DNA from 4 places in the Streptomyces arenae genome. Region 1 is predicted to be linked to each of the others. Evidence: riboswitches for the same ligand, from Rfam matches in the RefSeq annotation. Region 1 holds a riboswitch; each other region holds the start of a gene.
The links. Region 1 has a riboswitch for cyclic di-AMP ahead of MB828_RS30745 (C40 family peptidase). Riboswitches for the same ligand answer to the same signal wherever they lie in the genome.
Positions count from the first base shown of each region.

Region 2: it holds a riboswitch for cyclic di-AMP, as region 1 does, so the genes downstream of both, MB828_RS40240 (transglycosylase family protein) here and MB828_RS30745 (C40 family peptidase) in region 1, are expected to answer to the same signal.
Region 3: it holds a riboswitch for cyclic di-AMP, as region 1 does, so the genes downstream of both, MB828_RS21335 (NlpC/P60 family protein) here and MB828_RS30745 (C40 family peptidase) in region 1, are expected to answer to the same signal.
Region 4: it holds a riboswitch for cyclic di-AMP, as region 1 does, so the genes downstream of both, MB828_RS35570 (M23 family metallopeptidase) here and MB828_RS30745 (C40 family peptidase) in region 1, are expected to answer to the same signal.

Region 1 covers NZ_JAKQYH010000066.1:84,444-91,713, forward strand. Annotated here, with positions in the region: gene MB828_RS30745 (C40 family peptidase) at 1-1,773, opposite strand, end outside; cyclic di-AMP (ydaO/yuaA leader) riboswitch at 1,782-1,939, opposite strand; gene MB828_RS30750 (PP2C family protein-serine/threonine phosphatase) at 2,127-3,356, opposite strand; gene MB828_RS30755 (DUF1996 domain-containing protein) at 3,601-5,643, shown strand; gene MB828_RS30760 (lipoprotein) at 5,699-6,358, opposite strand; gene MB828_RS30765 (lipase family protein) at 6,586-7,270, shown strand, end outside.
Region 2 covers NZ_JAKQYH010000087.1:205,309-212,578, reverse strand. Annotated here, with positions in the region: gene eno (phosphopyruvate hydratase) at 1-383, opposite strand, end outside; gene MB828_RS40240 (transglycosylase family protein) at 728-1,426, opposite strand; cyclic di-AMP (ydaO/yuaA leader) riboswitch at 1,430-1,633, opposite strand; gene MB828_RS40235 (transglycosylase family protein) at 1,815-2,819, opposite strand; gene MB828_RS40230 (cytochrome P450 family protein) at 3,023-4,309, opposite strand; gene MB828_RS40225 (nucleoside triphosphate pyrophosphohydrolase) at 4,313-5,308, opposite strand; gene MB828_RS40220 (SurA N-terminal domain-containing protein) at 5,413-6,060, opposite strand; gene MB828_RS40215 (glycoside hydrolase domain-containing protein) at 6,298-7,122, opposite strand; gene MB828_RS40210 (serine/threonine-protein kinase) at 7,203-7,270, opposite strand, start outside.
Region 3 covers NZ_JAKQYH010000048.1:16,509-23,778, reverse strand. Annotated here, with positions in the region: gene MB828_RS21340 (tellurite resistance/C4-dicarboxylate transporter family protein) at 1-544, opposite strand, end outside; gene MB828_RS21335 (NlpC/P60 family protein) at 636-1,814, opposite strand; cyclic di-AMP (ydaO/yuaA leader) riboswitch at 1,822-1,979, opposite strand; gene pcrA (DNA helicase PcrA) at 2,263-4,749, shown strand; gene MB828_RS21325 (M23 family metallopeptidase) at 4,790-6,316, opposite strand; gene MB828_RS21320 (esterase/lipase family protein) at 6,612-7,270, opposite strand, start outside.
Region 4 covers NZ_JAKQYH010000072.1:298,315-305,584, reverse strand. Annotated here, with positions in the region: gene MB828_RS35580 (tyrosine-protein phosphatase) at 1-778, opposite strand, end outside; gene MB828_RS35575 (alpha-galactosidase) at 954-3,038, shown strand; cyclic di-AMP (ydaO/yuaA leader) riboswitch at 3,346-3,506, shown strand; gene MB828_RS35570 (M23 family metallopeptidase) at 3,511-4,431, shown strand; gene MB828_RS35565 (DUF6250 domain-containing protein) at 4,621-5,337, shown strand; gene MB828_RS35560 (SGNH/GDSL hydrolase family protein) at 5,483-6,268, shown strand; gene MB828_RS35555 (TetR/AcrR family transcriptional regulator) at 6,319-6,921, opposite strand; gene MB828_RS35550 (GNAT family N-acetyltransferase) at 7,089-7,270, opposite strand, start outside.

The sequences.
Region 1 (7,270 bases):
CATCGTCACGGGAGGCGCCGTCATGGCCATGGGGGGCGCGGGCAGCGTCATGGGAGGCGCCGTCATGGCCATGGAGGGCGCGGGCATCTCCATCTGGGGCGCGGCCATGGCCATCGGAGGCGCCGTCATGGCGATGGAGGGCGCGGACATGGCCATGGGAGCCGCGGCCATCTCCATCGGGGGTGCGGTCATGGCGATGGAGGGCGCGGCCATTTCCATCGCGGGCGCGGGCATCGCCATGGGGGCGGCGCCCATCGGTGCGGCGGACGTGGCCATCGCCATCGGCGCGGTGGTCATCGCGGTGGGCGGTGTCATCGCCATGGGAGCGCCGGCCATCGTCATGGGGGGCGCGGCCATCGCGGGCTGGGCCGGTGGCATCGGTGCGGGCATCGGTGCCTGGGGTGCGGTCATCGCCGCCGCGGCGGCGTAGGCGGTCGCCCCGGGCGCCAGGCCGGCGCCGTAGGCGCCCATGCCCGTCTCGGCCATGGGTGCCATGGGTGCCGCGGCGTAGGCACCCGTACCGGGGGCGGCCGGCGGTACGGCGGGCATCACCGCGGTGGGGGCGGCGATCGCCGTCTCGTAGGAGCCGGCGGGGTAGGCATAGCCCTCGGGGGCCGGTTGCGCGGCGTAGGCGGCGGCGTACGCGGCGGCATCCGGCGACATGGCCTGGAACGCGCCGGTGTCCACCGGTGCCGGCGCGGGCGCGGCCGTCGGGAAGGCGCCCGTGTTCATGGGCGCGGCGGTGGGGAAGGTGCCGGTGCCGACCGGTGCGGCGGTGGGGAAGGTGCCGGTGCCGGCGGGTGCGGCGGTCGGCATGGCGCCCGAGTCGGTCCCGGACGGCATCGGGAAGGTCCCCGTGGCACCCGGCGTCATGATGCGGAAGGAGCCGGTGTCCGCCGGTGCCGGGGCCGTGGCCGGGCCCGGGTCCATCGGTGTCACGGCCGGGAAGGTGCCGGTGGCGCCCGGCGTCATGATGCGGAAGGCGCCGCTGTCCGTCATCGGGTCCGTGGCGCCCGGGGTCATGACGCGGTAGCCGCCGGTGTCCGCGGTCGGGGGCATGGCCTGGGCCGCCGCGCCCGCGCCCGGGGTCATGACGCGGAAGGAGCCGGTGTCCGTCGGGGGCACGGCGGGGAACGCGCCGGTGTCCGGCGCGTTCATCGCCGGCAGCACACCCGTGGCGGCCAGGACGCCGGAGTCCGTGCGCTGGGCGGGGATGCCACCGATGCCCGTCTGCCACTCCTGCGCCGGGACCTGTGCCTCGGGCACGGGCCACGGGTTCCCGGCCTCCTGGGCGGGCTGCGGAACGGGACCGGGCCGGACGGCCGGGGCTTCGGGCGCCGCGGCGGATCCCGCCGTCAGCTCCAGCTTCGGGCGCTCCGCCGGGAGTTCGCGGACGACCTCGACGTCACTCTGCCCGGACGGCCCCGCGGGCAGCGCGGGCCGGGCCGGGCCGCCGCCCTCCAGCTGGCTGAGCAGGTCGGCGGCCATCGCGCTGACGGGCCGTCGCGGGCCCGAACGGTCGGGCATCCGGTCGGTCGGCAGCGCGGCCGGAACGCTCGGCCCCAGCTTCGCGCGGGCCCCCTCGAACCACTCCCGGGCGATGTTGTCGAGGCCCGGGTCGTCGCGGCGCGTCCGCTTGAACAGCGGGACACCGCGTGACCGGGACCCCCCGTTCATCGCGCGTGTGGCGTTGTAGTTCCCGGTGGCGTTCTCGGCCCGGTCGTAGAGGCTGTTGATCCGCTGTCGAACCTCGTCACGGCTCTCGGACGCCATGGGGGTCGTGCTCCTTCCGTACTCCGCCTACCGGGTTAGCTGTCGGGTTCGGGCGTGGAACGGAATCCGGAAGGTATGCCCTACGGCCGCTGCCCTCGCGAGCAGCCGGCCGATTCACCCCAGTGGTCGGTTGGGTCCCCGGCTCCGGATTCGCCTCGTGAGGCCCGGACTCGGCGGAGGCCGCGCGGCCCGACGGGATTCGCCGGGGGGAGCCGAGCGGCTTAAACGTCAACTTAGCCAACTTGTGTCACTCGTGTGAAGGTTGACGTGCGTAATGTCCGATACGTATTTGTGATGTTCGTCGTACTGCTCGGAACGTGACTGTGAGGGACGGGAGTTCGGGCGTTGACCGATCACAGCCGGACGACCACCAGGGCGGTGTCGTCGGTGGCCCCCTCCGGTGCCAGCAGTTCCCGCAGCACGGCGTCGGCGAGGTCCTCCGGGTTCGACTCGCGGTGCGCGGTGAGCGATCGGGCGAGCCGGCACAGCCCGGTGTCGATGTCCTCGCGGCGCCGCTCGATCAGTCCGTCGGTATAGAGGACGAGCGTCGCGCCGTCCTCGAACGTGGTGACGGACTGGGGGCGTGGCATCGGGTCGGGCCGGGCGTCGAGCGGGGGATCGGTGGCCCGGTCGAGGAACTCCACCCCGCCGTCGGTGTGCAGCAGGGCGGGCGGCGGGTGTCCGGCGCTGCTGTAGGTGACCGTGTGCCGGGAGAAGTCGACGAACGCCGTGACCGCCGTGGCCGACTCGGCGCCGTCCACCACGTGCGCGTACCGGCCCAGCACGTCGAGTGCCTGGGCCGGGCCGGCGGCGACCCGGGAGGCCGCCGTCAGGGCGCTGCGCAACTGCCCCATCACACAGGCCGCCGCGAGCCCGTGGCCGACCACGTCGCCCACCGAGACGCCGACGCGGTCGCCGCCCACCAGGTCGACCAGGTCGTACCAGTCGCCGCACACGTTCAGCCCGCCCGTCGAGGGCCGGTAGCGCACGGCCGCCCGGTGCCGCCCCAGCCGCCCCGGTGCGGGGAGCATCGCCTCCTGGAGGGCGACGGCCACCTGGCGTTCCTGGGCGTGCGCCTGCCGCAACCGTTCGTTGACCTCCTGCAACTCGCCCGCGCGCCGGTACAGTTCGCCCTCCAGGAGCTGCGCCTGCCCGTCACCCGCGGCCCGGCGGGCCCGGATCAGCTCGGTGACCTCCTCGACCCGGTGCACCAGCAGGACGACCTTGCCGTCCGGGTCCAGGATCGGGACGTTCACCGGGCTCCAGTAGCGCTCGTCCCAGTGCCCGGGCCGGTCGGTGTCCTGCACGTCGTACCGCTGGAGGGCCATCGTGTCCCGCTCCCCGGTGGCGAGGACCCGGCGCAGTGAGCACTCCAGATTGCGCATGCCGGTGGCGGCGGAGTCGTCGGGGTTGTCGGGGAACACGTCGAACAGGTACCGGCCGACCACGTCCTCGCGCCTGCGTCCGGCCATGCGCAGGAACTCCGCGTTGGCGTCCGCGTACACCAGGTCGGGGGTCAGCAGTGCCACCATCCCGGGCAGGTGCTGGAAGACCGTCGCGTAGTCGATCTCCGCATCGATCATGACCGGGCCACCTCCCCGCCGGTTTCGAACCAGTTTCGCACGAAAAGTGAGAATTGTGCCGGTGGTCCTGTCCTTCCTCCGGTTGCGCTCCGTGTCCGGACAGTCACCCGGGAGGCCTCTTTCTGTGAGGTCGCCGTGAATTTCTGGTGCTGTTGAACACGGTTGTGCCGCGGTCCGTATGGGGCGGGGGATTTCCATGCCCGGCCGCCCACGACCACGCAGGGGTATGACCGTGAGTTCGACCTTGAGACGCAACAGGCGCAGACGCCCGACCGGCGCACGACGCGCGACCTTCGCAGCGGTCGCCCTCATGCTCGGCGGGGGAGGCCTGGTCGCGGTGAACGTCTACGCCTCGGCCACCGAGGGCGGCTGGGACCAGTCAGCACATGGCCAGACCGCCCAGGTGCTGTCCGCGCCCACGGTCTACTGCCCCGACGTCGGCAGCCGGCTGACGGACGTGCCCGACGGGGCCCGCGCCGAGGTCGACGGCGAACTCGCCGAGCTGGACAAGCAGATCGCGGGCGCGTACCAGCAACTCAAGGACTCGGCCGAGGCGATCCGGCAGAACCCGGAACTCGCCGACCAGACGATCATGAACCCGCTCAAGGAGCAGCGGTCCGGGACGCTGCGGCGCATCGGCGACGCCATCGACCGCGAGGGCGACCGGCCGCAGGGCCTCGACGACCTCGCCGCCTGCACCCTGCGCTCGACGGACCAGGGCGGCGGGCAGTCGACGCCGCCTCAGGACAATGGCGGCGCGGGCAACGGGAGCAGCGCCTCGCCGAGCCAGAGCGCCGGCACCGGCACGGGCGCCGGCGGTCAGGGCGGCAACGGACCGGTGGCGGCCGACTACGTGGACATCACCACCGTCCAGCCCGACGCGAAGAACCCGGCCGAGCAGTCCGGCGGCTCCACCGGCACCTTCGCCTCCAGCTGCGGCGTCAACGCGAACGGCCTGTTCAACTCGGACAACGTGATCGTCGCGCCCGGGGTCTCCAACGGTGCCCACCACTTCCACGACTACATCGGCAACCAGTCCAACAACGCCTTCGCCAGCGACCAGGACCTCGCGAACGCCGACACCAGCTGCGCGGACAAGGGTGACAAGTCCACGTACTACTGGCCCGTGCTCCGGCTCCAGAACGGCAAGCAGGAGCGGGACGCCGACAAGCCGGGCGGTGGCACGGAGGGCAACGCCGGACAGATCGTCACGGCGAAGCAGGTCACGCTGACCTTCGAGGGCAACCCCACCTCCAAGGTCACCGAGATGCCGCGGCTGCTGCGCATCATCACCGGCGACGCCAAGGCCTTCGTCAACGGTCCGGGCAACGCCAACGCCTCCTGGAGCTGCACCGGTTTCGAGGACCGGCAGCTTAAGGACAAGTACCCGCTCTGCCCCCAGGGCAGTGACGTCGTGCGCACGTTCAGGTTCCAGAGCTGCTGGGACGGCCGGAACATCGACAGCGCCAACCACCGCACCCACGTGGCCTTCGAGGCCGCCGACGGCAGCTGCCCGAACGGCTTCAAGGCCATCCCGCAACTGGTGCAGCGCATCGTCTACGACGTGGACGCGCCGAGCCTCCAGGACGGTGGCCGTACGGTCCCGCTGTTCGCGGTGGACTCGTTCCCCGAGCAGCTGCACAAGCCGGTCACCGACCACGGCGACTTTATCAACGTCTTCGACGAGGGCCTGATGCGGAAGATGGTCGACTGCATCAACTCCGGCCGCACCTGCGGCGCGGGGGCCGCCGAGCAGCCGCCGTCCCAGAGCCCCGAGCCCGCCCCGAGCGAGACCGGCAACCCGGCCACCCCGCCGTCCGAGCCGGCGAGCTCGGAACCGTCGGAGCCCGCGCAGCCGTCGGAGCCCGCGCAGCCGTCCGAGCCGGCGAGTTCCGAGCCCTCCGAGCCCGCCGGTGCCGGGGGCGAGGAGCCCTCCGAGCCGCCGGCCGGCACCCCGGCGACGGAGACCACCGCTCCGGCCGGCTCCACCGGCCTGCCGAGGGTCTACGAGACCGCGTCGCCCAAGAAGTCGGCCGGCGGTGTCATCAGCAAGCCCACGCAGCGGCCCGAGACCACGACCCCGTCGGCGACCGCGGCCGCCCCGGCGGGCCAGGAGACGGCCACCGCGCCGGGGACCGAACCCCAGACCCAGCCCCAGACCCAGCCCCAGGCCGTCCAGGGCGGCCTCGCCGAGACCGGTGCCGACCTCTGGCCCGCGGCTCTCGGTGCGCTGCTGCTGGCCGGCGGGGCCGTGCTGCTGTGGCGCACCCGGCGGACCTCCGCCTGACCGCCTGACGCCTACGAGGCCTGACCGCCTACCCCTACGAGGAACGCACCTACCCCTACGAGGAACGCAGTGTGCCCTGGGCGAGCTCGAACGCGGGGAGCATCTCGTCGTGCTCCGCGCTGTCGAGCCCGCCCAGGTGCAGTACGACGGGCCCCCGGGACGTGACCACGGCCAGGGCCGACTCCTTCGTGCGCTCGCCGAGGAGTTCACTGGAGTGGACGTAGTCGACCCGGACCCCTGAGAGGCCGCCCGCGCTGAAGGTCCGGTACGCGGCCCGGGAGGTGGCCCCCTCGGCGGCCACGAACGCCCGCAGCACCGCGCGGGCGTCCCCGCTGCCCGGCTTCCCGGTCGACACCCGCAGGAAGCCGACGGCCCCGGCGGGCTTGGCGTCGATCTCGCAGACGAGGGTCACCGGGCCCTGCCGCAGCAGGCTGTCCACGGTGTCCCCGTCGACGCCGCCCGACGCCACGGCGGCCAGACCGTCGACGGCCTCGGCCTCCCACCCCGTGGCGATGTCGAACGTCACCGGCAGGACACAGGCCGACCCGGCGCGGCCGATCGTCCCGGCGCTGCCGATCGTCCCGGCGCTGCCGGCCACCCCGCTCGACCCGTGCCCCGAGGCCGTGACGTCGGTCGGGCGCGGCGCCGCGCCGCACCCCGTCAGCAGCCCGGCGACCAGCGCGAGCAGCGCGGCTCTTGCTCCGATGTTCTCCACGGCCTCCCCCTCCGGCATCCCAGGCGGGCACTGTAACGGGGGGCGCCGACAACGCCGCTCGGTAACAGGGGCGTTGACCGTCCGTCATATTACTGAAACGTAACCAAACAGCTGCTACCCGCGGTAACTCATCGCTCGTTACCGTCGGGTAATAGGTACCCGCCCCGTCGGCCGCTCCGGGGACGTCCGCTCCACCTCCCACGTCCAGTACGTCCAGGAGGCTCCCCATGCCTGTCCGCGTACGTCTGCTGGCCACCGCCGTCACCGCCGCCGCCTGCCTCTGTCTTCAGACAGCACAGGCCACGGTCTCCCAGGCGGAGGTCTCCCGGGGTGTCACCATCCCGGCCTTCTACGACCCGCCCGCCGGCCTCCCCACGGCCGACGGCGCGCTCGTCCGCACCGCGCCCCTCCCGCTCGCCCTCAGCCTGCCCAGCCTGCCCGGACCCCTGCCGGGCACCGCGACCAGGCTGATGTACAAGTCCACCGACTCCGCCGGTGAACCCGTCGCGGTCACCGGCGCCTACATCGAGCCGACGCTGCCCTGGCTCGGCCCCGGCGCCCGCCCGCTGGTGGCCCTGGCCCCCGGCACCATGGGGCAGGGCGACCAGTGCGCCGCCTCCATGGGCCTCCAGTACCCGCTGCTCCTCAACGGCCGGACGGTGTCCGTCGGTTACGAGGACCTGGCGGTCTACCGGCTGCTCGCCGAGGGCGTCGCGGTCGTCGTCACCGACTACGTCGGGCTCGGCGCGACCGACCGGCTGCACACCTACGTCAACCGGCTGGACGGCGCCCACGCCGTCCTGGACGCCGTACGGGCCGCCCGGAAGGTGCCGGGCGCCTCCGTGACCACCGCCTCGCGCGTGGGTCTGTTCGGCTACAGCCAGGGCGGTGGCGCCACCGCCGCGGCCGCCG
Region 2 (7,270 bases), on a different contig from region 1:
GACGCCTCGGAGGCGGCGTGCGCGACGGCGAGGGAGACGCCGAGGATGGCGTTGGCGCCGAGCGAGCCCTTGTTGTCGGTGGCATCCAGGTCGAACATGGCCTGGTCGATCAGGCGCTGCTCGGTGGCGTCGTAGCCGACCAGCTCCGGACCGATCTGCTCGATCACGGCGAGGACGGCCTTCTCGACACCCTTGCCGAGGTAGCGGTTGGGGTCGCCGTCACGGAGCTCGATGGCCTCGAAGGCACCGGTGGAGGCGCCGGACGGGACGGCGGCACGACCCGTGCTGCCGTCGTCGAGGCCGACCTCGACCTCGACCGTGGGGTTGCCTCGGGAGTCCAGGATTTCCCGGGCTACGACGACGTCGATGGACGGCACGAGCATCTCCTTCTTGGGATGTGACGCTGGTTGTGCGGGGCGCACGCGGGCCTTGTCGGCCCTTGCTCAGCCTTGCGACTAGAGCCTAACCGTCCCAGGGCCGTCAGCCGGCCGACCGACCGGCCCGTGGACACCCTGACGGTACTCATTGTTCATGCGCGGAACAAAGGGGGCCCCGCATGAAGAACGGAAGAAGAGCGGGTCAAGCGACAACCGCAAAGAGAAACCCCGCTCCGGTGCGTTCGGGGGGAGACGCACCGGAGCGGGGGCCCGTGGGGGACGGGGGCGGCCCTCACGTGGTCCCCACTATGCGGACCACGGTTGAGAGGGGGCTGTGATTCAGCTGGGTCTTACTTCAGGTGCAGCTGCTGGCCGGGGTAGATGAAGTCGGCGTCCTCGACGATGTCCTTGTTCAGCTTGAACAGCGCCTGCCAGCCACCCTTGACCTTGTGCTTCTCGGCGATCGAGCTGAGGGTGTCACCCTTGACGACCTTGTACTCGCCGTCGCCCTTCTTGACCTTCTTGCCGGTCGGGGTGGAGACGGTCTTGGACGCGGCCGGACGCTCGGCGGACCGGGAGGCGGCCTGCGTGTCGGTCGTACGGCTGCTGCTGGAGCCGCTGCTCGACGAGCCGGAGGAGCTGGAGCTGGACGAGCTGGTGCTGCCGCCGGTGTAGGCGGCGCCGGACAGACCCTTGCCGCAGACCGGCCAGGCACCCTTGCCCTGGGCGGCGAGGACCTTCTCGGCGATCTGGATCTGCTGGGCCTTGGAGGCCTGGTTGGCCTGCGCGGCGTAGGCGGTGCCGCCGTACGCGGCCCAGGTGGAGGCGGAGAACTGCAGACCGCCGTAGTAGCCGTTGCCGGTGTTGATGGACCAGTTGCCGCCTGACTCGCACTGGGCGACCGTGTCCCATTCGGAGGCGGTGGCGGCGGAGGCGCTGCCGGCCGCCATCAGCGGGGCGGCGACGGCGGCACCGGTGACACCGGCGACGGCGATGGCGCGGACGGCCTTGGACGGACGACGGTGCTTGCCCTTGCCGGAAAACAGCATGGAGGATCCCCTCACCGACGCCTGCGAGGTGAGCTGTCGGGTTCGGGCCGGTTGAGTTGCCCGGCCGCACGGCCCGCTCTCGCGAGACGCGCGGCTCCACCCCTAGCCGGTTCCGGCGGCCTTTCGGCCGTGAGCCCTCGTGGGCTCAACTGCCGGACCCGGCGCTTACCTTGGGTCCCCCGCTCCTGCCTACGGCGCTTGCGCGACGACTGTTCCCGGGCGGTCGCTGGCAGGACTCGGCGTTGCGACAGCCGGGGCTCGTGGTGACGAGCGGCCTCGACCGTAAACAGACGATCAGGTGAATTTCAAAGATGATCAGGGCTTCTGAGACTCATCCCACACTTTCACCAAAACGGGCATTAGCCCCGAAGCGGGACGTCAACTCCCGCTACTTTTCGTCCGATTCGCTGCTGAGTTTCAGGGTCTGACCGGCTGCGATGTTGTTCGGGTCGGCACCGATGTCCGCCTTGTTCGCGGCATAGAGCGCGCGCCATCCGCCGTCCAGGCCAAGGGAGTCGGCGATGGAGGCGAGGGTGTCGCCATCGCGGACGGTGTACGTGCCGGCCGCCACGGAGGCGTGACGACCGGAGGATGCGGCCTTCTGACCGTTTGTCACGCTTTCGTCCGCCGAGTCACCGCGGTGCTTGCCGCCGCCACTGACGGCGCCCGTGTCGACCAGACTCCAAGAACTGCCGGTCTGCCATGAATTGTCCGAGTCGCTGTCGTCGTCCGCGATGACGGGGTTCTCGCTCGCCTTGGGCGTGGCGGAGCCGGAAGACGACGACTTGTCCGTCTTGCCGGACTTGTGGGACGTGTCCTTCCCGGAGTCGTCGCTCGCGCCGGAACTCGGCGACGGGCTCGCGGACTCGGTCCCGGAGCCCTTCGCCGTCGACGAGGAGCCGGAGCCGGCCGGGGTGGACGAGTCGGACAGCCCGGAGGACGCGTCGGAGGAGTCGTCCGCGGACCCGGACGCGTCACCCGATCCGTCGAGGCCCGTGTCGACGTCCACCGAGGCGTCGTCCGACGACAGCCCGGCCAGCAGGGCGCAGGTCCGCCAGGGCTTGGTGCCCTGGTCCGCGAGTATCTTCTCGGCGACCGCGATCTGCTGCGAGCGGCTCGCCTGGTCGGGCGTCGCGGCGTAGTCCGAACCGCCGTACTTGTCCCAGTCGTCCTGGGACATCTGCAGGCCGCCGTAGTAGCCGTTGCCGCTGTCCATGCTCCAGGAACCGGCGCTCTCGCACTCGGCCACCTTGTCCCAGGTCGTGCCGTCGGCCGCGTTGGCGCTCGCGGCGCCGAGCAGCGGAATGGCGATCGCGGAGCCGGTCACGCCGGCCGCCACGAGGAGCGCCGGAGCCTGACGGGGGCGACGGTGACGACCGTTCCCGGAGAGCATGCGGAAACCTTTCGAGCGACAGCGATGAGCGGCACGGCGGGTCCCGCGAGGGCGCCGCGCTGATGGGTGAACGTATCGGCAGACGATCACTTGTCACAAGTTAATGCCGCGCAGATCACGTGAAGATCACAGACTTGAGTGCTGGTCACCTTTGGTACGTGGGGGCCGAACGGAGGCCCCGGAGGCAGCCGGACGCCGGGCTGTCACGCCTCGGGGGTGAACGCCACGGGGAGCGTGCGCAGTCCGCGCATGATGAGCCCGCCCCGCCACCGCAACTCCCCCTCGTCCGCCGCGAGTCGCAGGTCGGGGAGGCGGGTGAGCAGGGTGGCGAGCGCCGTCTGCCCTTCGAGCCGGGCGAGCGGGGCACCGAGGCAGTAGTGGATGCCGTGGCCGTATCCGAGGTGCTGGTTGTCCCGCCGGGAGAGGTCGAGCGTGTCCGGTTCGGCGAACCGCTCCGGGTCCCGGTCGGCGGCCGCGAGTACGACGAGGACCGGGTCGCCTGCCGCGATGTGCTGTCCGCCGACGACCAGCGGCTCGGTGGCGAACCGCCAGGTGGCCAGCTCCACCGGGCCGTCGTAGCGCAGGAGTTCCTCCACCCCGGTCTCCAGGAGGCCGCGCTCCCCGGCGGCCAGGGAGTCCCGCAGGCGGGCATGCTGCTCGGGGTGCGTGAGCAGGGCGTACACGCCGTTACCTATCAAGTTGACGGTGGTTTCGAAACCGGCGAACAGCAGGATGAAGGCCATGGCGGCGGCCTCGTTCTCGGTGAGGTGCTCACCGTGGTCGGATGCTCTGATGAGCCCGGAGATCAGGTCCTCCCCGGGGCCCGGCTCGGCCGGCAGCGCCTCCCGTTTGCGGTGGATCAGCTCGGCCAGATACCCGCGCATCTTCTTCACGGACCGCGCCACCCCGCCCCTCGGCCCGCCTCCGTGCCGGATCATCATCCCCGCCCAGTCCCGGAAGTCGTCCTGGTCCTCCCGGGGGACGCCCAGCAGGTCGCAGATGGCGTAGATGGGGAGCGGAAAGGCGAAGTCGTGGATGAGGTCCGCCTCCCCCTTGTCCGCGAACCCGTCGATGAGCCGGTCGGTCAGCTCCTGCACCCGGGGCGTGAACTCGGCCACCCGGCGCGGTGTGAACGCCTTGCTGACCAGCCGCCGCAGCCGGGTGTGGTCCGGCGGGTCGATGTTCAGCAGGTGGGTCATCAACTCGGCCTTGCGCTCGCCGGGGATCCCGGTCTTCCCCCTGGCGTGCGCGGGCTCGTCGTGATGCGCCGGGTTCTTGCTGAGCCGGGGGTCCGCGAGGGTCTGTCTGGCATCGGCGTACCGGGTGACCAGCCAGGCCTCCACACCGCTCGGGAGGGTGGCGCGGTGCACGGGGGCGTGCTCGCGGAGCCAGGCGTAGGCAGGGTAGGGGTCGGTCGCGAACTCCCAGGTGAAGAGTTCGGGGGCGGTTGCGGCCCGGGCGGTGGCGGCCGGGTGGGGCTGGTCGGTCACTCCTCAGTCCTGTCCTTCGGTCCGCCGGATCGCGTCCCGGTACGCGCGGGCCGCTGCTCTCAGGGCCGCTTCCGGGTCCACGCCCTCTGTTTCGGCGCGGGCGGCCAGGGCCAGGAGTTCGTAGCCGATGCCTTCGCCGGTGGGGACGGGGACGTCCAGGCCGGCGGTGCGGACGCGGGAGGTGAGCTTGGCGGCGAGGGCGAGGCCGGGCTGGCCGAGGGGCACGCCGTCGGTCACCGACTTGCGCTGCTTCTCGACCGCCTTCTTGCGCAGCCAGTGCTCCTTGACCTCCTCCGGCGTGGACGCCGTCTCGTCGCCGAAGACGTGCGGGTGGCGGTGGATGAGTTTGGCGACGATCCCCGCGGCCACGTCGTCGACCGAGAAGGGGGCCTCCGGGTCCTCCTCCGCTATCCGGGCGTGGAAGACGACCTGGAGGAGGACGTCGCCCAGTTCCTCGCGCAGTTCGTCGCGGTCACCGGCCTCGATCGCCTCGACGAGTTCGTACGCCTCCTCGATGGCGTACTTCGCCAGGCCCTCGTGGGTCTTCTGGGACGACCAGGGGCACTCCTCGCGGATGCGGTCCATGACCTGGACGAGGTCGAGGAGACGGGCGCCGGGCAGGTCGTAGGAGGCGGGGAGCAGTTCCAGCTCGGGCATCCGGACCCGGCCGGAGCCGGCCAGGCGGGCCAGGCCGTCCGTGAGCGCGGGCTCGCCCTCGCCCGTCGCCACGACCACCACGGTGCGGCCGCCGGCGCAGTGGTCGACCAGTTCCTCGGCGGTGGGGGCGGCCTCGTCCACGGCCGTGCCGGCCTCGCGCAGGTACGGCAGCTGTGGATGCGCGCCGTCCGCGCACAGCACGCGGTCGGCGGTGCGCAGGGCCTGCCAGGCGGGCCAGGACAGCAGGCCGGGGGCGACCCGGTGGCTGGTGGTGAGGAGGACGATGCGGCCGGCGTCGGTGCCGGGCTCCGGGATGGTGGGTTCGGGCCTGGTGGTGTTCACGCTCCGAACGTAACGCACGGCCGCCGCCGACCTCGTGGTTTGTCCACAGGGCCGGGGGGATCAAGCGATCGTATGACCGCCGTCCCGCCCTGGGGAGGGTCGCGTCATGCGGACGTCTGGGTCCCGGCCGACGTGACCTCCCGTACCCACGGCGTCCTGGCGTCCACCCGGCTGCTCTTCTGGACGTCCCAGGCGCCGTAGCGCGGGTTGAGGTCGACGTGGAGTTCCTCGGAGGCCTGGGAGAGGGCCTTCCAGAAGGCGGGCTGCGAGGTGTCGGTGCCGAGCGCCTGGGCGAGTTTCCCGGCCTCCACCTGGAAGCGGAGGTTGTCGTCAAGGCGCGCGGGGGCGATGCCGTACTTCTGGAGCCAGGCGGTCTCCAGTGCCTTGGCGCCGCCGGCCTGCCGTTGCAGGCGGGTGCGCATCTCGTCGACCTCCTTGCGGGAGGCGCTGACGCCGGCGTCCTGGGCGGCCCGGTGCAGTACCCGGTCGAGGACCATGTTGTAGAGGGTGTCCCGGGTGAGGCTGCTGGTGGCGGAGAGGACCTGCTGGTACTGCGCCTGGTCCGGCACCGCGGCACGCTGTGCCTGCCGCACCTCGTTCACGCGGTTCTCCAGTTGCGAGACGGTGATCCGCTGCCCGCCGACGACGGCTGCCGCGCCCGGGTGCGCGCCGCTTCCGCAGGCGGTGAGGAGAGGGGCCGCGGCGGCGATCGCGGCGGACAGGACGAGCGCGGTGCGACGGCGGCGGTGCAAGGAGGCCTCCCGAGGAGATTGTGCGACGGTGCACAAGGTCTTGCGGTGATCGATGGTAGGCAGTGGGCAAGCTCAGGCCAACCCATTCGACCAACGATTCCCGCACGCGTCCGGCACCGCCGCGCCACCCCCCGGAAGGGTTTGCGGGTCACCCCGCCGGGCGGACCCCGCCACGGTCACCCCGCCGGGGTCACCTCCCGATCACCGCGTCGCGGCCGCCCCGCCGCGGCTCCGGGTTCAGCCCGTGATCGCCACCGGGGCGTCCCACGCGTCGCGGTCCACGGTGATCGTGTAACCGCCGCGGGTCTCCTTGCTGTTGACCATGTACTGGTGCGCCCGGCTGTGGCCGGTGAACTGGGTGGCGCCGAACGGCCAGTCCGTGGTCGTGGTGTTCGTCTTGTCCCACAGCGCGTACCAGAGGTTGCCCGGCAGGTCCGTCTTGTCCGTGGCGTTCGCGATCGCCTTGGCGCTGGAGCTGGTGAAGCCGTAGAGGCCCGCGCGGTACGTCTTGGCGCGCAGTTCCTTGTCGAAGGCGCGGACGTACGTCAGCACGGCGTTGTTGCACGACGTGTTCGTCGTGTCGTACGCCTCCATGTCGAGGTAGATCGGGCTGCCCGCCTTCATGCCGAGGGCGGCGGCCTTGGCCACGGCGTCGTCCGCCTCGGACTTGCCGACGGAGGCCGCGGTCGAAGCGCTGATCTTGACGGAGCCGCCGGATCCGCAGGACGGCTGGGAGCCGACGTAGAGCGGGACGAGCTTCCAGCCCACCGCGGAGACGGACTTGACCCAGGAGGCGGTGAGGTTGGGCTGGGCGCAGCCGCGGTTCCTGCCGCCGATGTAGACGGCGGCGGCGCCGTAGAAGCCGGTGTTCCAGGCCTTCATCGCGGCGAGGGAGGGCGCGGCGCAGGTGTCGAAGGCGCGGCCGGTGAACGTCTTCTGGGCGGGCCAGGTGGTGGCCGCCATGGAGGTCTGCGCGGCGATCCCGGCTCCGGCGACGACGGCGGCGCCCGCGACGCCCCAGGTGATGTATCTGCGCTTCTTCGACTGCCGATGGCTGGACATACCGGATCCCCACCCCTGTGTGTGCACTATGCAAGGAAGTTCTGCGGAAAACGGACGGCAACCTATCAGGCGCGGCGGGACTAGCCGCGCACCTGCCCCAGCCACTGCAGCGTCCGCCGGACCTCCGCCGCCATGGGGTGGCCGGGTC
Region 3 (7,270 bases), on a different contig from region 1:
ACACGAAATGGGGCACCGCGAGGCCGTACAGGGCCAGCCCCAGCCAGAACAGCACCAGCGCCAAGTGTGCGAGCCACGCCGTGCTCAGGGCCGCCGCCAGCGTCGCGCCGAGCACGGCGAGCCCCTCGGTGGCCACACAGCCCAGGAACACGGCACCGGGCATGCGGCCCCTCCAGTGCCGTACGACGAGGACGAGCAACGGCGGCCACAGCACTGCCGCCAGCGCCAGCAGTGCCTCGGCGAGGGGCTGCCGGCCGAGCAGCGAGAACCGCGTCCCCAGCACGGTCGTGGCGGCCACCGCGGTGAGCGCGCCCGGTGTCCGCGCCTCCGTCAGCCACCGCGGACGGTCCAGGGTCAGCCGCAGGACGAAGTTCGCGGCCAGCCCCACCCAGGCCACGCAGGCCAGCACCAGCGCGATCCGGGACAGGGTCTCCGCCCCCGCCTGACGCAGCCCCACCGAGACGATGCCGGTGGCCAGCACGGCGGCCCCGGCCGCCGGCGGGCGCTGCGCCCACCAGGCGCGGACGGGTGAGATGCCGGACATGGTGCCGATGCTAAGGAGCACCAACCGCCGTGCGAGCGGGCCACGCGCGCGGGACCCGCGAAATACGCGCGGGCAGTGGGAGGGGGGTGGTTCAGGCCGGTCGCACCACGCTGTGGATGATCGACTCGCCGCCGTAGTAGATCGACTCCTCCCGGACGTACGCGCCGGGCTTGGGGGCGTGGATCATCATGCCGTTCCCGATGTAGATGCCGACGTGGCTGACGTCGTCGTAGAAGAAGACCAGGTCGCCGGGCTGGGCGTCGGCGAGGGAGACGGTCGTGCCGGCGTTCACCTGGTCGTAGGTGGTGCGCGGCAGGGAGACACCCGCGGCCTTCCAGGCGGCCTGGGAGAGGCCGGAGCAGTCGTAGGAGCCGGGACCGGTCGCACCCCAGACGTACGGCTTGCCGATCTGCGCACGGGCGAAGGCGATCGCCTTGGCGGCCTTCGTGGCGTACGCGGAGCCGGAGGAGGACGACGACGATGACGACGAGGACGACGATGACGACGACGAGGACGTGGAGCCGCTCGAGGACGTCGACGAGGTGTCCTGCTCGGCTGCGGCCGCCGCCTGCTGCTTCGCGAGTTCCGCCGCCTTGCGGGCCGCCTCCTCCTGCTTCTTCTTCTCGATCTGCGCGAGCCGCGCCTTCTCCTCGGCCGTCAGCTTCGACAGCAGCTGCCGCGCGGAGGCCAGTTTCGTCTGGACGGTCGCCTTGGCGGTCTTCAGGTCGTCCTGTGTCTCGGTCAGCGACTCGAGGTTCCGGGCGGCCTCCTGCCGCTTCCTCATGGTCGCCGACTGCTGGGTGACGTAGTCGTCGACCGCGTCCTTCTGGCGCGAGGTCAGCCGGTTCATCAGCTGCGACTGGTCGAAGTAGTCCTGCGGGTCGTTCGCGAGCAGGAAGGTCGCCGTCTGGGGGACCTCGGTCCCGGTCCGGTACTGCGCGGCGGCGAACGACCCCAGTTCCTCGCGCGCCTTGTTCAGCCGGTCCGTGCGCCTGGCCACGTCGTCGAGCATGGAGTCGACGCGCTGGCGCTGCTTGCCGGTCTTCTCCTTGGCCGCGTCGTACTTCTCGGTCGCCGACTCCGCCTGCCGGTAGAGGTCGTCGACCTTCTTCTCCACCTCCTCCAGGCTCGGCCTGCCGTCCTCGGAGGGCGCCGCGTTGGCCGTCTGGGAGAGCAGGGCCACGGAGGTGAGGGCGGCGGTGGCCAGGGCGGGGGTGCGTATGCCTGCTACGCGCGTTGCGGAGGGGCGGGACTTCCGGTGCGACGCCAACGGAGGCGACTCCTTCCAGTGCTCCGCCTACCGAGTTAGCTGTCGGGTTCGGGCGGGTGGGTCGGAAGGGTTGCCCTACGGTGCGTCCCCCGGAGGGGCAGCGGGACCGATTCACCCCAAGGTCGGTGTGGGTCCCCGGCTCCGGATGCGCGGCGGCGCCCCGGACTCGGCGGAGGCCGCGCGGCCCGGCGACGTTCGCCGGTGAGGTCGTGCGGCCTGCCCGGCACGCTAGCCAACTCGTGTGCTCCGTGTGAAGGTTGATGTGCGATATGCCCGATACATTTTCGTGACCTGAGCGTTGCGTCTCCAGTCATGCGCCCGGTTTGTCGCGGCGTACGGCATCTTGCCCGGAATCACCCAACGTGACGGGGTGGATTCCGTCGGTGGCGGGGGCGAGTTTCCGGGGCGGGGACCGGTTGTCGGTGGCGCGCCCTAGACTCGGAGAGCGATGAGCAGCCTCTTTGACGACAGCTTCCTGGCGAGCCTCCAGCCCCCGCGCGGCCACGAGGAGGAACCCCCGCCGCCGCCCGAGGACGAGCACGGACCGGAGCCGGTTCCGGACGACCTGTTCGGCGGGCGGTTCGACGTGCCCCCGGACCGGGACGCCTACTACCGCGACGGCGCCGCCCGCCCGGCCCTGGACGCGGCCGCGCTCCTGGAGGGGCTGAACGAGAACCAGCGGGCGGCCGTGGTGCACGCCGGTTCCCCGCTGCTCATCGTGGCCGGCGCCGGTTCCGGCAAGACGCGGGTGCTCACCCACCGCATCGCCCACCTGCTGGGCGAGCGCGGGGTACACCCGGGCCAGATCCTCGCGATCACCTTCACGAACAAGGCCGCGGGCGAGATGAAGGAGCGCGTCGAGCAGCTCGTCGGCCCGCGCGCGAACGCGATGTGGGTGATGACCTTCCACAGCGCGTGCGTGCGGATCCTCCGCAGGGAGAGCAAGAAGCTCGGCTTCACCTCCTCCTTCTCGATCTACGACGCGGCCGACTCCAAGCGCCTGATGGCCCTGGTCTGCCGCGACCTGGACCTCGACCCCAAGCGGTACCCGCCGAAGTCCTTCAGCGCCCAGGTCAGCAACCTGAAGAACGAACTGGTCGACGAGGAGGACTTCGCCGCCCGCGCGAGTGACGGCTTCGAGAAGACCCTCGCCCAGGCCTACGCCATGTACCAGTCGCGGCTGCGCGAGGCGAACGCCCTCGACTTCGACGACCTGATCATGACGACGGTCAACCTGCTGCGTGCCTTCCCGGACGTCGCCGAGCACTACCGCCGCCGCTTCCGGCACGTCCTGGTCGACGAGTACCAGGACACCAACCACGCCCAGTACGCGCTGGTGCGCGAGCTGGTCGGGACCGGTACGCACGATGAGGACACCCCGCCCGGCGAGCACGACCTGCCCCCCGCCGAGCTGTGCGTCGTCGGTGACGCCGACCAGTCGATCTACGCCTTCCGGGGCGCGACGATCCGCAACATCCTCCAGTTCGAGGAGGACTACCCGAACGCGACGACGATCCTGCTGGAGCAGAACTACCGCTCCACGCAGACGATCCTCTCCGCCGCCAACGCGGTCATCGAGCGCAACGAGTCCCGCCGCCCCAAGAACCTGTGGACCAACGCGGGCGCGGGCGCGCAGATCACCGGCTACGTCGCCGACACCGAGCACGACGAGGCCCAGTTCGTCGCCGAGGAGATAGACCGTCTGACGGACGCGGGCGAGGCCAAGGCGGGCGATGTCGCCGTCTTCTACCGCACCAACGCGCAGTCCCGGGTCTTCGAGGAGATCTTCATCCGCGTCGGCCTGCCCTACAAGGTCGTCGGCGGCGTCCGCTTCTACGAGCGCAAGGAGGTCCGGGACGTCCTCGCCTATCTGCGGGTGCTGGCCAACCCGGAGGACTCCGTCCCGCTGCGCCGGATCCTGAACGTGCCCAAGCGCGGTATCGGCGACCGCGCGGAGGCGATGATCGACGCCCTCGCCCAGCGCGAGAAGATCAGCTTCCCGCAGGCGCTCAGGCGCGTCGACGAGGCGTACGGCATGGCCGCGCGGTCGACGAACGCGGTCAAGCGGTTCAACACGCTGATGGAGGAACTCCGTACGGTCGTGGAGTCCGGTGCCGGACCGGCCACGGTCCTGGAGGCGATCTACGAACGCACCGGGTACCTGGCCGAGTTGCAGAACTCGACGGACCCGCAGGACGAGACCCGTATCGAGAACCTCCAGGAACTCGCCTCCGTGGCCCTGGAGTTCGAGCAGGAGTCCGAGGAAGGCGAGGCGGCGGGCGGCCTCGCCGACTTCCTGGAGCGCGTCGCCCTGGTCGCCGACTCCGACCAGATCCCCGACGACGACGAGAACGGCGACGGCGTCATCACCCTGATGACCCTGCACACCGCCAAGGGCCTCGAGTTCCCGGTGGTCTTCCTGACCGGCATGGAGGACGGCGTCTTCCCGCACATGCGCGCCCTCGGCCAGACCAAGGAACTGGAGGAGGAACGGCGCCTCGCGTACGTCGGCATCACGCGCGCGCGGGAGCGGCTGTACCTCACCCGGTCGTCGATGCGCAGCGCCTGGGGTCAGCCGTCGTACAACCCGCCGTCCCGCTTCCTGGAGGAGATCCCGGGCGCCTTCCTGGAGTGGAAGCGGACCGGGGCGATGGCACCGGTGTCGTCCGGACCCGCGTCGGGCGTGGCCGCCTCGCTCTCCTCGACCCGCTCGCGTTCCTCGGCGTCGGGTGCCTCGGGCTTCGCCACCCGGCGGACCGCGGAGAAGCCGGTGGTCTCGCTGGCCGTCGGCGACCGCGTCACCCACGACCAGTTCGGCCTCGGCACGGTCGTCGCGGTGAAGGGCACGGGCGGGAACGCGGAGGCGACGATCGACTTCGGCGACACCAAGCCGAAGCGCCTGCTGCTGCGGTACGCGCCGGTGGAGAAGCTGTAGACGCGGGAGCCCCCGCCGTCGGCGGGGGCTCGTCGGGCGATCAGGTGGGATCAAGTCCGTGGCTGCGCAGCCACGGCAGCGGGTCTATGGCGGCACCGCCCGCCGGCCGGACCTCGAAGTGCAGGTGCGGCCCGGTCGAGTTGCCGGAGTTGCCGGAGTACGCGACCGGGTCGCCGGCCTTCACCGTCGTACCGGAGGCGACACGGTACGAGGAGAGGTGGCAGTACCACGTCTCCGTGCCGTCCTTCGCGGTCACGATCAGCATGTTGCCGTAGGCGCTGTTCCACTTGGTGGAGACGACGCCGTCGGTCGCTGCCATCACCGTGGTCCCGTAGGAGACGGGGAAGTCGATGCCGGTGTGGACGGACATCCAGTTGACGCCGGCCTGGCCGAAGTAGGCGCTGAGCCCCCGCTGCGTGACCGGGAGCACGTACTTGGGGCGCAGTCGCTCCTTGCGGGCCGCCTCCGCCGCCGCCTTCTTCTTCTCGGCCTCCTGCTGGGCCTTGAGGTCGATGCGCTCCTGGGTCCGGCTGGCCCGGTCGGCGAAGTCGTCGGCGCCCGCCGAGAGGGTCCTGAGCTGGGCGTCGAGCTTGCTGTTGGCGGCGGACGGTTTCACCGACTGCGCGTCGGAGGCCGAGGCCGTCGTGTCCTTGCCGTCGTCGGTCAGGCTCCCGACGGAGGCGGCCGCGATCCCGGCGACCCCCATCACGCAGGCCGAGGGCACGGCGATGGTCAGCAGGGCGGACCGCTTGGGGGGCGTACGACGGCGGGAACGCGCTCCCGCACGCGAGCCGGCCCGTGTCGCGGACGGTGCCGGAGTGACCTCTTCCTGGTCCTCCAGCAGTGGCGTTACTGCAGGTAGCTCACCGGTGGCCGACAGCTCCCCCTCAGCGGCGGGAACCTCCTCGTACGAGCCCTCCTCGTACGAGCCCTCCTTGTACGGGCCCTCTTCGTACGGGCTCTCCTCGTACGGGCTCTCCTCGTAGGACTCGTACGGTGCCTCCTCGTAGGGAAGCTGCTCGAAGGAGCCGGTGGCCTGCGGTTCGTGCTCCGGCTCGGCGGCCTGCGCCGGAGTGCCGTCGGAGTTCCACTGCGTGGCGTCGTACGCGCCCGTGTCGAAGGCCTGGGTGCCCCACTCCCACTGCTGGGTGGCGCCGGCCATGGCCGACTGGTCGGGCTGGAGCCAGGCGTTCGCGTCCCAGTGGCCGCTGGTGTCGGCGACCGCGCCCTGCGTTCCCTGCGCGGGAACGGCCCAGGCGGTGTTGTCGTAGGCGCCGGAGTCGTAGGCGGCATGGTGCTGGGCGGCGTACGCGTCGTAGTTGAGCGTCTGGTCGCCGACCGTCTGCCACTGCGTGGCGTCGTACGTGCCGGTGGCCTGGCTCTGGCCGGGAAGACTGCCGAACAGCGGGTCGTTGTGGAACGGGGCACCGGTAGCGGACTGGTCGCCGTACGTGGTGAATTCGCCGTACTGGGCTTCCTGGGTGCCGTATGACGCGTAGTGCGCCGGGCCGGCGTCGGAGCCCGGGGCCGGGGTGGTCAAGGTCCCCGACGGGTGACGGTCGTTCACCAACTTCTCTTTCGCCTCGACAACAGGGGCTGCCAGAGCAGTGCGGCGACTGTACCCGGCGGTATGCGGGCGCGACAATCTTCAACAGGTTTCGTGGTTCCGGGAAACGGGCATTCGGCCGTGTTTCGGGGGACGGCGGGCGCGGGTTTGGCTTTGTGTTCGAGGAGTGTTCGAGGTTGGTGCCGGTTCAGCGGCCCTGATTCGGTTGCGCCCGGCGCCCGTTGTCCGCCCGAAGCGAGCCGAATGCTCCCGCTGTCCGGATTGCCCTCACGTCATTCCTCCCACGCCATGGCCCTCACGCCACGGTCAGGCCGCCGGGTATCCGCTCCTCCGGCCGCGCCTCGTCGAGGGCCTGGCGTATGCCGGTCGCGACCGCCGGGTGGACCGGCAGGGCGAGGTGGCCGATCCCGGTCACGCGCACGTTCTCCGTGACGAGGTCCGGATGCTCGACACGGGCCGTCTCCACCGGCTCCATCAGCGAGTCGAGGTCGCTCCAGAAGCTCACGAACCGGGTACGGCAGCCGGGCGCCGGGCGGGCCAGCTCCTCGATCACCTCGGAACCGGGACGCATCTGGCGCACGATCGGGTGCGCGTCGGCGAGTGGCGCGACGCGGGTGCCGGAGTGCGGGGTGCCGAGCGTCACCAGCGTGCGGACGCGCAGGTCGCCGCCGAGGCGCTGGACGTAGTAGCGCGCGATCAGCCCGCCGAGGCTGTGTCCGACGATGTCGACGCGGCGGCTGCCGGTGCGCTCGCAGATCTCCTCTATGTGCCGGCCGAGCAGCTCCGCGGCGGTGCGGATGTCGCAGGTCAGTGGCGAGTAGTTGAGCGACTCGACGCGCTGGCCGCCGTGCTGGGCGAGGGAGCGGCGCAACAGGACGAAGACCGAGCGGTTGTCGATGAAGCCGTGCAGCAGCACGACCGGCGGGGCCGCCCGGACCGGCAGCCGGTCGGCGC
Region 4 (7,270 bases), on a different contig from region 1:
GCAGCCGCTCCCGGGTCCCCGGGGTGAGCCCGAGACCCTGCGCCAGGTAGGTGTCGACGTCGCCCCACGTCTCCTCGATGCTCCCGAAGGCCGCCGTCAGGTACTCCGCGCGGGCGTCGAAGAGCGGGCTGAGCAGCTCCATCACCTCGGGGCTGTACACGCTGTCCCCGCTGCCGCTGCGCTTCACCCGGTAGCGGCGGTGCTTGGCGTTGGACTCCAGGTAGTCGGCGAGGATCGCGTCCCGCTCCACACCCACCGCGAGCAGCGTCACGGCGATCGAGATGCCCGCGCGGTCCTTGCCGGCCGCGCAGTGCATCAGCGCCGGGACGCTGTCCTCGGCGATGGCGTGCAGCACGCGCGCGTGCTCCGCCGTACGGTCCTTGACGATCGCGCGGTACGAGCTGACCATCCGGGCCGCGGCCCGGCCGTCGCCCAGGAGCCCGCGCAGCTGCTCGATGTCGCCCTCCCGGACCATCGTCCAGAACTCGGCGCCGTGCGCCGGGTCGCTCAGCGGCAGGTTCACGTTCCGCACGCCCGGCAGCTCGACGTCCGGGCCCTCCAGCTTCTGGTCGGCCGCGTTGCGGAAGTCGAAGATCGTGTGCAGGCCGAGGGAGGCGAGGAACTCCGCGTCCTGTTCCGTGGCGTGCGCGAGGTGCCCGCTGCGGTACAGCACGCCGTTCCGCACCCGCCGCCCGTCCACGGTCGGCAGGCCGCCCACGTCACGGAAGTTGCGCACACCGGCCAGCTCGGGCTCGGTGGACGGGACCTGCTGCGTCACGGGGGGCTCCTCCCGGCCGGTCCCGGCGGCGCGGCTCGCCGACGGGCACTGCGTCGACGATACGACATCGGTTTCCACGGGCAATGAGTTGTCCACAGGCGTTGCCTCCGGGGCCGCGGACCTTGATGATGTTCGTGCTTGAGCGGATCTGTTGGCACCTGTGTGAGGTTTCTCGATGGTGGACATCGCCGAAAACGGTCGTACCTGGCTCCTGTCGGGCCCTGGCAGCAGCTACGCGCTGCATCTCACGGAGGCCGACGAACTCCTTCACCTGCACTGGGGGCCCAGGATCCGGCTGGAGGACGCCGAAGCCCTCACCGTCCGGCCGCTGCCCGACTACTGGCCCTTCGAGTCCCCGCTCGACGGCCGTGAGGAGTACCCCGTCGAGGGCGGTCCCCGCTTCGTGCGCCCCGCGCTGTCGGTGCGCACCGAGGAGCGCCGCGGCACCGAGTGGACCTTCGAGTCGTACGAGACCGGCGGCGACGCCGGTGACGAGGAACTCCGGCTCCGCTTCCGGGACGACGAGATCGTCATCACCCTGCACTACCGGATGCGCGGCGACGTCGTCGAGCGCTGGGTGACCGTCGGCAACGAGGGGCCCGCGCGCGTGGAGCTGCTGCGCGCCGACCCGGCCACGTGGACACTGCCGGACCGCGAGGGCTGGCGCCTCTCCCAGCTGCACGGCCGCTGGGCCGCCGAGTCCCGGCTGGTCAGCGCGCCGCTCACCTACGGCGAGAAGGTCATCGGCAGCCGCCGCGGCCACACCGGCCACCAGCACCTGCCCTGGGTCGCCCTGGACACCGACGCCACCGAGGAGCGCGGGGAGGTCTGGGGCTGCGCCCTCGGCTGGTCCGGCTCCTGGCGGATCGCCGTCGCCCAACTCCCGGACGCGCGCGTGCAGATCACCGGCGGCGCCGGCTACGACGACTCGGGCCTGCTGACGCTGGCCGAGGGCGAGTCGTACACCAGTCCCGTCTTCGCGGCCCTCTGGTCCGACGGCGGCTTCGGCGGGGCCAGCCGCGCCTGGCACGCCTACCAGCGGGCGTACGTCATCCCGGACGCCGACCGGGACCGGCCGGTGCTGTTCAACTCCTGGGAGGCCACCACCTTCGACATCTCCGAGGAGCAGCAGGCCACCCTCGCCCGGCGGGCCGCCGCGATCGGCGTCGAACTGTTCGTGGTGGACGACGGCTGGTTCGGCGCCCGTACCAGCGACCACGCCGGTCTCGGCGACTGGACGCCCAACCCGGACCGCTTCCCGAAGGGCCTGAAGCCGCTCGGCGACTACGTGCACGCCCTGGGGATGCAGTTCGGCATCTGGGTGGAGCCCGAGATGGTCAACGCGGACAGCGACCTGTACCGCGCGCACCCCGACTGGGTGCAGTACCAGCAGGGGCGGAAGCGGACGGAACTGCGCAACCAGCTCGTCCTCAACCTCGCCCGCGAGGACGTCCAGGAGTACCTCTGGGAGCAGCTCGACGCCCTGCTGTCCAGCGCCCCGATCGACTACGTCAAGTGGGACTTCAACCGCTGCTTCACCGACGCGGGCTGGCCGGGCGAGCCCTACCCGCAGCGCCTGTGGGTGGACCACGTGCGCGGGCTGTACGCCCTGCTCGACCGGATCCGCGCGGCCCATCCGAACGTAGCCATCGAGTCCTGCTCCGGCGGTGGCGGCCGGATCGACCTCGGCATCATGAGCCGTACCGACGAGGTGTGGACCTCCGACAACACCGACCCGCTGGACCGGCTCGCCATCCAGCACGGCTTCAGCCAGATCCACCCCGCCCGGGTGATGTCCGCCTGGGTCACCGACAGCCCGAACCACCAGCTCAACGACCGGGTCAGCAGCCTGCGGTTCCGGTTCGTCAGTTCCATGGCGGGGGCGCTCGGGGTCGGCGGCGACCTCTCGAAGTGGACCGAGGAGGAGCTAGCCGAGGCCGGCCGCTGGGTGGAGCTGTACAAGGAGATCCGGCCGCTGGTGCAGCGCGGCGACCAGTTCCGGCTGCGGCCGCCGACGGGCGGGCTCAGCGCGGTGCAGTACACCCTGGGCGACGAGACCGCCGTCCTCGCCTGGCTCCAGGCGCAGAGCTACGGCGAACCCGCGCCCGCGCTGCGGCTGCGGGGCCTCGACCCGACGGCGTCGTACGAATGCCGCGAAACGGGCGAAGTGCACCGGGGTGCCGTCCTGTTGCACCACGGACTGCGTACCGGCCTCAAGGGCGACCTGGACGCGACGGTCATCCGACTCCGCCGCATCTGATCCTTCTGCCCGAATTAACCGCTTAATCACAACTCGCTCTGGAATAAGAGGACGTGGCGTGACGTGCGTGAGGAGCGTCATATCCGTGACCGTCCGTCGCGCGTCATGTCCACGTAATTCCGGTGCTTTTCCTGGGGAATCGGTAATAGGGGAAAGATCGGAATCCACGGAGGGTGACGGGGAATTCCGGTAAAGGATCACGGGGCACCGGGACGGCGGGAACCGTTCGCTTGTCCGCGTGCGTCCTGCTCGCTTACGTTCGCCACGCATCCGGACGGAACGCCTAATCCTGCCGCCGCCCGGAGTCCCCACACACTCACCCGTGCCCGGCAGGAGCGGGGGACCCACCAGGTACGACCGCCTGTTCCGGTTCCCGGGACGGCCAGGGGTGCAGCGACGCAGCGATGCGTGGCCGGGCAGCTCCAGCCCGAACCCGACAGCTCACCTCGCAGGCGCCGGAGAGGAACGCGCCATGCCCGCGAAGGGTAAGCACCGCCGTCCCAGGCCCCAGCGCCTCACTCGTTCGATGGCCGTCGCCGGAACCGGCGGCGCCGCGCTGGCCCTGCCGCTCATGGGGGCCACCGGCGCCCACGCGGCCACCCCGCAGTCCATTTCCGCGCGGGCCCCGCAGTCGATACCGGCCGCCGAGAAGGCGGCCGTGAAGCAGGCGACGGCGAAGCGGTCCGCCACCGCGCGGGCCGCGCACCGCACCTACACCGTGGTGCCCGGCGACTACCTCTCGAAGATCGCCCGTGACCAGGACGTCAGCGGTGGCTGGCACCGGCTCTACGCCGACAACCGGCAGGCCGTCGGCGACAACCCCTCGCTGATCCACCCCGGCCTCAAGCTCGTCCTCGGCGGCCGCGGCGCCACGGCGTCCGGCGCGACGGACTCCGGCACCCGGCAGGGGACCCGGTCGTCCACCCCCTCGCCGGCGTCCACGTCGGATGGGTCCACGTCGACCGCGTCCACGGCGACCGCCTCCGGCTTCACCCTCCCGGTCAGCGGGGCCGCCGTCGGCACCGGCTACCACGTGTCCGGCAGCATGTGGTCCAGCGGCTACCACACGGGCGTCGACTTCGTCGTCCCGACCGGCACCCCCGTGAAGGCCGTCGGCGAAGGCACGGTCGTCACGGCCGGCTGGGGCGGCGCCTACGGCAACCAGGTCGTCATCCGGCTCGCCGACGGCTACTACGCCCAGTACGGCCACCTCTCCGCGCTCTCCGTCTCGGCCGGCCAGACCGTGACCGCGGGCCAGCAGATCGGCCTCTCCGGCGCGACCGGCAACGTGACCGGCCCGCACCTCCACTTCGAGATCCGCACCACCCCCGACTACGGCTCGGACGTGGACCCGGTCGGCTACCTCCGCTCGAAGGGCCTCGCCGTCGGCTGACGGGCGCCCACTGGTCTGACACGCACTCCGAAGGCCGGACCCCCGATCCCCGGGTCCGGCCTTCGGTATGTCCATCTCGTGGCGCGGACGTGCCAGGTGTCGACAGCGGAGCTCCGGCGACGGCACAGTGATCTCCGTTGGGTGAAAGCGCTTTCCGACCTCCTCGTCACGCCGGAAGGAACCTGCCGTATGACGACCACCCGCCGAGCCTTCGGAGCTCTGGCCGCCGGAGCCGCGCTCGCGGCCCTCGCCCCCGCCCCGCCCGCGAGTGCCGCACCCCGGCACCGCCGCCTGCTCGCCCACGACGACTTCCGCCACGGCCTGGGCCAGTGGTCGGTGGAACTGGAACAGGGCGGAACGGTCGCCGCGACGGACGGGATCCTCGAGGTCGACGTGCCCGCCGGGGCGACGATCTGGTTCCGGCGCCGGCTCGAAGGGCCGTACGTCCTGGAGTACACCGCCACACCGGTCTCGGCGGGCGGCCCCGACGACCGCGTCTCCGACCTCAACAACTTCTGGAACGCCACCGACGTGCGCTCCCCGGACGACCTGTTCGCCACCCCGCGGCACGGCGCGCTCGCCGAGTACGACTACCTCACGACGTACTACGCCGGCTACGGCGCCAACTACAACACCACGACCCGGCTGCGCCGTTACGTCGGCGAGCCCGGCGTCCGGCCGCTGGTCTACGACTACACCGAGCCGCTGCTCGTGCCGAACGAACCCAACCACGTCCGGATCGTCTCCGACGGCCCGGTGGTCCGCTGGTGGAACAACCGGCGGCTGGTGTTCGACTACACCGACCCGCAGCCGTACACGGGTGGGCACTTCGCCTTCCGGACCACCTGGAGCCACTTTCTGATCAGCGACTTCCGGGTCTGGGGATCATCGCGTCAACGTCCTTGACCGGAGCCTTATTCCGGGCTTGGCAAAGTATTTAAAAGTGTCTTATCTCACCGATCGTCAACCCCTTATTACGGTCGCGTAGGTCACAGTCAAAGGTGAATCATGGTCCGATGTGGCAGACGATTCGAAGAGTGACAACGCATCAGTGATCGGGTCGTACGTGGCGCTGGGGGACAGCTTCAGCGAGGGCGTCGGCGACCCGGGGCCGGACGGGGCGATGGTCGGCTGGGCCGACCGGTTCGCGGTACTGCTGTCGGACCGGCGGCCCGAGGGCGACTTCGCGTACACCAACCTCGCCGTCCGCGGGAAACTCCTCGACCAGATCGTGGCGGACCAGGTGCCGCAGGCCCTGGAACTCGCCCCGGATCTGGTCTCCTTCTGCGCGGGCGGCAACGACATCATCCGTCCCGGCACCGACCCGGACGAGGTGGCCGAGCGGTTCGAGCGGGCCGTGGTCCGGCTGACCGGGGCCGCCGGCACGGTCATGGTGACCACCGGGTTCGACACCCGCAACGTGCCCGTGCTCAAGCATCTGCGCGGCAAGATCGCCACCTACAACGGCCATGTCCGGGCCATCGCCGACCGGTACGGCTGCCCGGTGCTCGACCTGTGGTCCCTGAAGACCGTGCAGGACCGGCGGGCCTGGGACGACGACCGGCTGCACCTGTCACCCGAGGGTCACACGCGCGTGGCGCTGCGCGCCGGTCAGGTGCTCGGCCTGGAGATCCCGGCCGACCCCGACCAGCCGTGGCCCCCGCTGCCGCCCCGCGGCACCCTGGAGGTCCGCCGCGACGACGTGCACTGGGCCCGCGAGTACCTCGTCCCGTGGATCGGACGCCGACTGCGCGGTGAGTCGTCCGGTGACCATGTGACGGCCAAGGGCGCGCTCTCCCCGGACGACATCAAGATGCGGATCGCCTCCGTCGCCTGAGGCGCGCACATGCGGTGCGGGTAAGGGGCGGCCTCCCTGCGGGGCGCCCCTTACTCCTCGTCGGGCAGCCCCAGTTCGCGGGCCAACGCCTCGTCCACCCACTGCTGCGCCCGGGCCCGCGGCACGGCGCCCGGGTACGACGTGAGCTGTACGGCGAGCCCGTCGAGCAGCGCGGTCAGCCGCAGTGCCGCCGCCATCGGGTCGGGGCACCGGAACTCACCGGCGGCCACCCCTTCCGCCACGACCTCGGCGATCGCCGCCTTCCACTGCTGGTCCAGTTCCTTGGTGACATCCCGCAGGGCGGGCTCGCGCAGGGCCACCGCCCAGCCCTCGATCCACAGCCGCCAGCCCTTGGCCTGCCCGGTCGGCGCGTACCAGCGCACCGCCGCCCGCAGCCGGCGCAGCGCCGACGTCCGGCGTCCGAGCAGCTTGCGCAGATGGGCCAGATCGCCCTCGGCGGCATAAGTGAAAGCGGCGGCGACCAGCTTCTCCTTGGTCGAGAAGTGGTAGAGGACCAGCGCGTTGCTCACGCCGAGGGCCGACGCGACATCGGCGATCCGCACCGCCGCCACGCCCCGCGCCTCGATCTGTTCGATGGCGGCCCGCAACAGCTCCTCGCGCCGCTCGGCCACACTCAACCGCACTCTCGCCACGCGGTCACCCTAATCGGTCGCCCCACCGCCCGCGTTGCCGCCTCATGGACACCCCACCGCCCGCATCGCCGCCTCATTGGACGCCCATGCCCGCGCCGTCGTCTCGTCGGACGCCCCATGCCCGCGCCGCCGTCTCGTCGGTCGCCCCATCGCCGGCTGTCGCTGTCTCAGGACAGCGGCAGCCGCATGAGCGTCAGGTCCAGCCAGCGGCCGAACTTGGTGCCCACCTCCCGGACCGTGCCCGCGTGCTCGAAGCCGAACCGTTCGTGCAGCCGGATGGACGAGGCGTTACGGGCCTCGATCCCGGCGATCATCACATGGTGACCGGCCTCCCGGGCCGCGACGACGA